Magnetospirillum sp. XM-1: one gene and its partner. The protein of the gene in region 2 interacts with the protein of the main gene of each other region in a pairwise test. Links are inferred from orthologs where the notes say so. Each region holds a gene or a part of one and is shown on either strand. Other genes may lie near its edges.

Region 1 (3,573 bases), 650 kb from region 2 along the record:
CGCGCATGGCAGGATCCGGCGCCTTGAGGAACGCCTCGGCCCGCGATCCCGCGAGCTTCATCAGCGGACCTCGTCCTGGGAGTCCCGGAAAATGGTGCGCCGTTTGTAGCGCTCCGCATTGGGATTGGCCTGATAGCGCTGGATGGCCACCGCGATACGATTGCGGATATCGTCGGCCAATTGGGTAAGCGCCCGCTCTTCCGCGTCGCGCTCGGTGGCGACGCTGGCATAACGCGGCCCCAGATGGTCGAAATAGACGGTGGTGCTGACCGAATCGCCGAGAATCGTCGATGCTTCCTTGGTCAGCTGAACCTGGGCCGACATGGTGAGATTGGCGACGGTGGCGAAGGTATCCTTGCGGAAGCCGAGATTGCTCACCGATTCGGTCAGTCTGACCGTCAGCGTGTAGGTGTAATCCGCCGCCTCGCCGCGCGGCGACAGGCGTTGCACCAGGGCGTTGCGCAACTGCTGGCCGACGCGGTCCTTGATGGGCTCGATGCGGATGGCGGCCAGATCCACGTCCACGCCGGCGGCGGCACCCGACGGCGTGCCGTACATGGGCTTGAAGCCGCAGCCCGTCGGGCCCAGCGCCAGAACAGCGAACAGAAGAAGCGCTCTAGACCACCACATTGACGATCCGATTGGGCACGACCACGACCTTGCGCGCGGGCTTCCCCGACATTGCCGAAATCACCTGGGGTTGCGCAAGGGCCGTCTGCTCCGCCAGGGCGGCGTCGGCATCCTTGGGCAACTCGATGGTGGCGCGCAGCTTGCCGTTGACCTGAATCGCGACGGTGACGCTGTCCTCCACCAGCAGGGCGGGATCGGCCACCGGCCAGGCCGCCTCGGCCAGCAGGCCGGAACCATTCAGAGCCTGCCACATCTCCTCGGCCAAGTGAGGCATCATGGGGCCGATCAGGCGGGCGGTGGCCTCCAGACCCTCGCGCAGCACCCAGGCGGCCCCGGCATCGCCGGCGGGCAGCTCGCCCCCCGTTAGTTCTCCGAGGCCGTTGGTCATCTCGCGGATGCGGGCAACGGCCTTGTTGAAGTGGAAGCGTTCGAGATCATCGCCCACCTGGGCGATGGTCTTGTGCAGCAGACGGCGGATCTTGGCCACCTCGCCCGACAGCTCCGGCATGGGCGCGCCCACCGGCGGCAGCTCGGCCGACGCCACCATGCGCCACAGTCGGTTGACGTAGCGCCAGGCGCCGTCGACGCCGGCCTCGGTCCAGTCCAGGTCACGTTCGGGCGGGCTGTCCGACAGCATGAACAGCCGCGCCGTGTCGGCGCCGTAGCCGTCGATGATGCCGGCCGGGTCCACCACGTTCTTCTTGGACTTGCTCATCTTCTCGGAACGGCCGCCGGTCACCGGCGCCCCGGTCTCGGCATGGACCAGCTTGCCGTCGGCACCGGGAACCACCTCGGTGGGGAACAGCCAGGCGCCGTCCTCGGACTTGTAGGTCTCGTGGCAGATCATGCCCTGGGTCAGCAGGCCGGCGAAGGGCTCCTTGACGCCGAGATAGCCGCAATCCTTGAGCGCGCGGGTGAAGAAGCGGGAATAGAGCAGGTGCAGCACCGCATGCTCGATGCCGCCGATATACTGGTCGACGCTCATCCAGTAATCGGCCGCTTCCCGGTCGAAGGCCACGTCCGCGCGGTCAGGCGAGGTGTAACGGGCGAAATACCAGCTGGATTCGAAGAAGGTGTCGAAGGTGTCGGTCTCGCGCCGCGCCGGCTTGCCGCAGCAGGGGCAGTCCACGTTCTTCCAGGTGGAATGGTGGTCGAGCGGATTGCCCGGCTTGTCGAAGCTGACGTCCTCGGGCAGCACCACGGGCAGCTGCTCGGCCGGAACCGGCACGGTGCCGCAGGCCTCGCAATGGATCACCGGAATGGGGCAGCCCCAATAGCGCTGGCGCGACACGCCCCAATCCCTGAGGCGGTAATTGATGGTGCGCTCGCCGCGTCCCATTTCCTCGATGCGGCGGATGGCCTCGGCCTTGGCCTCGTCCACGGCCAAGCCGTCCAGGAACTTCGAATTGATGGCCTTGCCGTCGCCGGTATAGGCCTCGCCCTTGGCGATGGCGGCGAGAACCGCCTCCTTCTCCGAGGCGGGCTCAACCACCTGGGTCCAGCCCAGGCCGTACTTGTTGGCGAAGTCCAGGTCACGCTGGTCGTGGGCGGGACAGCCGAAGATGGCGCCCGAGCCGTAATCCATCAGCACGAAATTGGCCACGTAGATGGGCAGCGTCCAGCTGGAATCGAAGGGATGCACGGCCTTGAGGCCGGTGTCGAAGCCCTTCTTCTCGGCGGTCTCGATGGCCGCTTCCGAAGTGCCCATGCGGTTGCATTCGGCCACGAAGTCCGCCAGCGCCGGATTGCCCGCCGCCAGCTCGGCCGCCAGGGGATGGTTGGCGGCGATGGCGACGAACTTGGCGCCGAACAGGGTGTCGGGACGGGTGGTGAAGATCTCCAGTCGATCGGAACGACCGGCCAGGTCGAACATCAGCCGGGCGCCCTCGGAGCGGCCGATCCAGTTCTCCTGCATCAGGCGCACCCGCTCGGGCCAGCGCTCCAGCGTCGTCAGGCTATCGAGCAGATCCTGGGCGTAATGGGTGATCTTCAGGAACCACTGGGACAGCAGGCGCTTTTCCACCAGGGCGCCCGAACGCCAGCCGCGCCCGTCGATCACCTGCTCGTTGGCCAGCACGGTGTTCTCCACCGGATCCCAGTTGACCCAGGATTCCTTGCGGTAGACCAGGCCGGCCTTGAGGAAGTCCAGGAACATCTTCTGTTCATGGCGGTAGTATTCGGGCTCGCAGGTGGCCACCTCGCGGCGCCAGTCGTAGGACAGGCCCATGGACTTCAGCTGCTCGCGCATGGCGGCGATGTTTTCCCGCGTCCACTTGGCGGGATGGACGTTGTTCGAGATGGCGGCGTTCTCGGCCGGCAGGCCGAAGGCGTCCCAGCCCATGGGGTGCAGCACGTTGAAACCCCGGGCCCGCTTGTAACGCGCCACCACGTCGCCCAGGGTGTAGTTGCGCACATGGCCCATGTGGATGCGCCCCGACGGATAGGGGAACATCTCCAGCACGTAATATTTAGGCTTGCCCGGCGCAATCTCAGCCTCGAAGCAGCGCTTCTCCTCCCAGGCCTTCTGCCAGCGGGCTTCGGTTTCCTTGACGTTGTAGCGGTCGCCGCTGATGCCTTCCGGGCGCGACATGGGCTTGTCCATTGCTCTTGGTTGGGAAGATTAAGGATCGGGCGGCGCTCGAGGGCCGCCCGCATCTCTTGCTTATTGCGTCGGTTCGCTCGACACGACCCTCAGCTGCCTGGCCCGGGTCAGGATCGAGTTCTCCAGGTCGACGACCATCTTGGGATCGACGCGCACATCGACCCAGCTGCCCGACCCGTCGCGCACCTGCTTGAACAGCGACACCTTGACGCCATCGGCGCGCAGCGTCCGGTCGAGGATGAAGACGTTGACCTTATAGCGCTCGCTCGGCGTCTCGGGCAGCTGGTACCAGTCGGTGATGATGGTGCCGCCGAAGGCATCCGCCGTGGTGATCGGCATGA
Region 2 (3,766 bases):
AACAATAATATGAGGGCCTTACTGGCCTTTGTGCGGATAGTTCTCAATAGAATAATTGATCATTCTGTTGATGGTAACGTTATGCCTCTTGCGAGCTCTTTTAATAAAGGTGTTGAAGATCTTCAGATAACATTGCTGGCAATAAGCGGTGCGGTTGATTCTTTCCTTGAGCACAAGGCGTGGAGATTAATAGAAATACTGGCATCCGGTGAGAGGTTGTATTTTAAGAACTATATAGCCGGTGGAGTTGCGGAAAATGGTGAGGCAAAGCTGAAATATGATACGAATCCGTCTCCATTTTTTGATAATATTTTTGAATATACATTCAGGACATCTGGTTCGACAAGTGTGGGTGTTCTAACAAAATTAAGGGTATTGCAGATAGTAGATCGATATGCATCGCCTGGTGCGGGGCTTTCGTTTCATGAAATACATTCAAGGCTTGCGGCTGATTTTGGATATATTATTGCTCAAAATGAGCTTAAGGTATTATTAATTATACTTGCGCTATCTGAGTCGCTATCTGCTCATGGCATCGAGCCTGATTTGCTAACGTATGAGATAGAGCCGAAGGGAAAATTTTTGGCTAATTCGGTAATGTATCAAATGGGGTACCTTGAGCTTGTCTGTTATCAGGTTGCCATGCCTAGAAAATTTTCAAACAGATTGATTTATGGGAATGATGTCTCTTCTCGTCTTTCTAGGCTGTATAGTGTTTATCGTGGTAGTGGGGCTGTCCAGTGGATCGTTCGCAGTATTGTGAATTGCTTTGTTCTCTACGCATACATCGCAGCTTCGGAAAAGATGGAAAATAGGATCAAAGGGTACGAAGAGGTTGCGTTGGAGATGGGACGGACCCTCCAGGGCAATATAGGTGCCATCGGGGCAAAGTTATTAAAAGATGGGCGTGGGGATGTAATTCCTTTTGCGTTGGCGGCGGTAAAAGAGGCTTCTGTGGCGTTAAGTTCTACGTGCTAGACGTCAGGGCCAGCCACTCGTCCTCGGTCAGGGTCGCGATGCCCAGTTTGGCCGCCTCGGCGGCCTTGGAACCGGCGTCGGCGCCCACCACCACGTAATCGGTCTTCTTGGACACGCTGCCCACCACCTTGGCGCCCAGGGCCTCGGCCCTGGCCTTGGCCTCGGGCCGGGTCATGGTGAGAAGGGTGCCGGTGAACACCACCGCCTTGCCCGCCACGGGCGAGGCGGAGGCTTCGATCACCTTGGCGTCCTCGACGTCGCCGCCGAGATCGCGCATGGCGGCGACCAGATCGTCCACCGCCGCCACGTTGTGCGCTTCCTTGAAGAAGTCCAGCAGGTCGCCGGCCACCGAGGGGCCGATATCCTCGATGCTGATGAGTTCGTCCTTGGCCTCCTCGGTCATGGCGGCGCGCCAGGATTCCAGGCTGCCGTAATGCCGCGCCAGGCGCTTGGCCGTGGCCTCGCCGATCTGGCGGATGCCTAAGCTGAAGATGAAGCGCTCCAGGCCCATGCGGGCGCGGGTGCGGATGGAGTCGAACAGCTTTTCGGTGGAGCGTTTGCCCCAGCCCTCGAAATTCTCCAGCTTCTGCAGCGTTTCGGCTCCGTTGCGGGCCTCCAGGCGGAAGATGTCGGCGGGTTGGCGCACCCAGCCCCTCTCCCACAGGAATTCGATGTTCTTCTCGCCCAGGCCCTCGATGTCGAAGGCGCCCCTGGACACGAAGTGCTTCAGGCGCTCCTTGGCCTGGGCCTGGCAGGTCAGCCCGCCGGTGCAGCGGCGGATCACCTCGCCCTCGGGCCGCACGGCGTGGGAGCCGCAGACCGGGCAGGTTTCGGGATAGACGAAGGGGCTAAGCCCGCGCGGTTTGTCGGCCACCACGCCGACGATCTGCGGGATGACGTCGCCGGCGCGCTGCACGATCACCGTGTCGCCGACGCGCACGTCCTTCCGGGCGATCTCGTCCTCGTTGTGCAGCGTGGCGTTGGAGACCACCACGCCGCCCACATTGACGGGCGTCAGGCGGGCGACCGGGGTCAGCGCCCCGGTGCGGCCCACCTGGATGTCGATGGCTTCCAGCAAGGTGGTGGCCTGCTCGGCGGGGAATTTATGGGCGATGGCCCAGCGGGGCGTGCGCTCGCGGAAGCCCAGGCGCCTTTGCAGGTCGAGATCGTCCACCTTGTAGACGATGCCGTCGATGTCGTAGGGAAGCGCGGCGCGCCGGTCGCCCAGGTCCTGATAGGCCTCCAGCAATCCGGCCACCCCGTCGCAGCGGCGGGTCAGCGGATTGACAGAGAATCCCCAGGCCTTCAGGCGCTCCAGGTATTGCCAGTGGCTGGCCGCCGGCGGGCTGGAGGCCTCGCCCATGGCATAGGCGAACAGCGACAGCGGCCTGGACGCGGTGATCTTGGGGTCCAACTGGCGAAGCGAGCCGGCGGCGGCGTTCCTGGGATTGGCGAAGACCTTTTCCCCCGCCGCCTCCTGGCGCTGGTTCAAGGCCAGGAAGTCGGCCTTGGTCATGAACACCTCGCCCCGGATCTCGATCACCGCCGGCGCGTCGGAGCCCAGGGTGCGGGGCAATTGCGATTGGGGGAAGGTCTCGAGGTTGCGGGTGACGTCTTCGCCCTCGGCCCCGTCGCCCCGCGTCGCCGCCGAGACGAACGTGCCGTTCTCGTAGCGCAGGTTGATGGACAGGCCATCGATCTTGGGTTCGGCCACATAGGCGAGCGGGGCGTCGTCACCCAGGCCAAGGAAATTGCGCACCTGGGCGTCGAACTTGCCGACGTCCTCGGGCGTGAAGGCATTGCCCAGGCTCAGCATGGGCACCGAGTGGACCAGCGTGCCGAAGCCTTCCGACGGCGCGGCGCCGACCTTGGCCTTAAGCGGGCTTTTGGCCGCCAGTTCGGGGAAGCGTTCCTCGATCTCGGTCAGGCGCCGCCGGGCCCCGTCATAGACGTCGTCCGTGACCTCGGGCGCGTCCTTGCCGTGATAGGCCTCGTCCCAGCGGGCGATCTTCTCGACCAGCTCCGCATGCTCGATGCGGGCCTCGAACGGGGTGAGGGCGGGGACGGGGATCATCTTACCCCATCAACGCGTCGGCCGCGGCGCGGGCGTGGTCGGTGACGGTTTCGCCCGACAGCATGCGGGCGACTTCTTCCCGCCGCGCCTCGGGCGACAGGCGGTCGACGCCGGTGGTGGTCTTGGCGCCGGTGACCGCCTTGGCCACGCGGTAGTGGTGGGCGCCGCGCGCCGCCACCTGGGGAGAATGGGTGACCACCAGAATTTGCAAGGTCTCGGCCAGGCGGCCCAGGCGCTCGCCCACGGCCGCCGCCACGGCGCCGCCGATGCCGGAATCCACCTCGTCGAAGACGATGGTCGGCGTGGACGAGATGCGGGCCAGCACCACCTTCAGGGCCAGCATGAAGCGCGACAGCTCGCCGCCCGAGGCGATCTTGCCCAAGGGGCCGGGGGCCGAGCCGGGATTGGTCGCCACCTCGAAGCCGACCTGATCCAGGCCCATGGGCCCCCACTGGGCCTCGTCCACCTGGGTGACGCGGGTCTGGAAGCGGGCCTTGTCCAGCTTCAGGGGCGGCAGTTCGGCGGCCACCGCCTTGTCCAGCTGGGCGGCGGCGGCAAGGCGGGCCTTGGAGAGCGCCCGGGCCTGCTCCAGATAGCGGGTGCGCGCCGCCTGCTCCTCGCGGGCCAGACGGGCCAGTCCGTCGCCGCCGCCTTCCAGGGCGGCCAGCTGGCGGCCCAGGCGGTCGAGCAGCAGGGGCAATTCGTCGACGGAGA

Evidence for each region. Proteins that work in one complex are often made in the same cells at the same time.
Region 1: the proteins of ligA (region 2) and leuS interact in binary tests that used the Escherichia coli proteins (3 or more experiments, as listed by UniProt). The link is inferred for Magnetospirillum sp. XM-1 from one-to-one orthologs.

What each region holds. Positions count from the first base shown.
Region 1 is NZ_LN997848.1:820,649-824,221, reverse strand. Bases 417-3,573 are described here. They hold leuS (leucine--tRNA ligase), read right to left. Parts: upstream 3,221-3,573; coding sequence 617-3,220; downstream 417-616. Other genes in these bases: XM1_RS04000 (DUF3576 domain-containing protein), read right to left, coding at 3,293-3,573; lptE (LPS assembly lipoprotein LptE), read right to left, coding at 417-630. Also shown: holA (DNA polymerase III subunit delta), read right to left, coding at 1-61; more of lptE, read right to left, coding at 61-416.
Region 2 is NZ_LN997848.1:1,465,754-1,469,519, forward strand. Bases 511-3,443 are described here. They hold ligA (NAD-dependent DNA ligase LigA), read right to left. Parts: upstream 3,053-3,443; coding sequence 968-3,052; downstream 511-967. Other genes in these bases: XM1_RS23885 (hypothetical protein), read left to right, coding at 511-978; recN (DNA repair protein RecN), read right to left, coding at 3,054-3,443. Outside these bases: more of XM1_RS23885, read left to right, coding at 1-510; more of recN, read right to left, coding at 3,444-3,766. UniProt on the Escherichia coli protein: DNA ligase that catalyzes the formation of phosphodiester linkages between 5'-phosphoryl and 3'-hydroxyl groups in double-stranded DNA using NAD as a coenzyme and as the energy source for the reaction.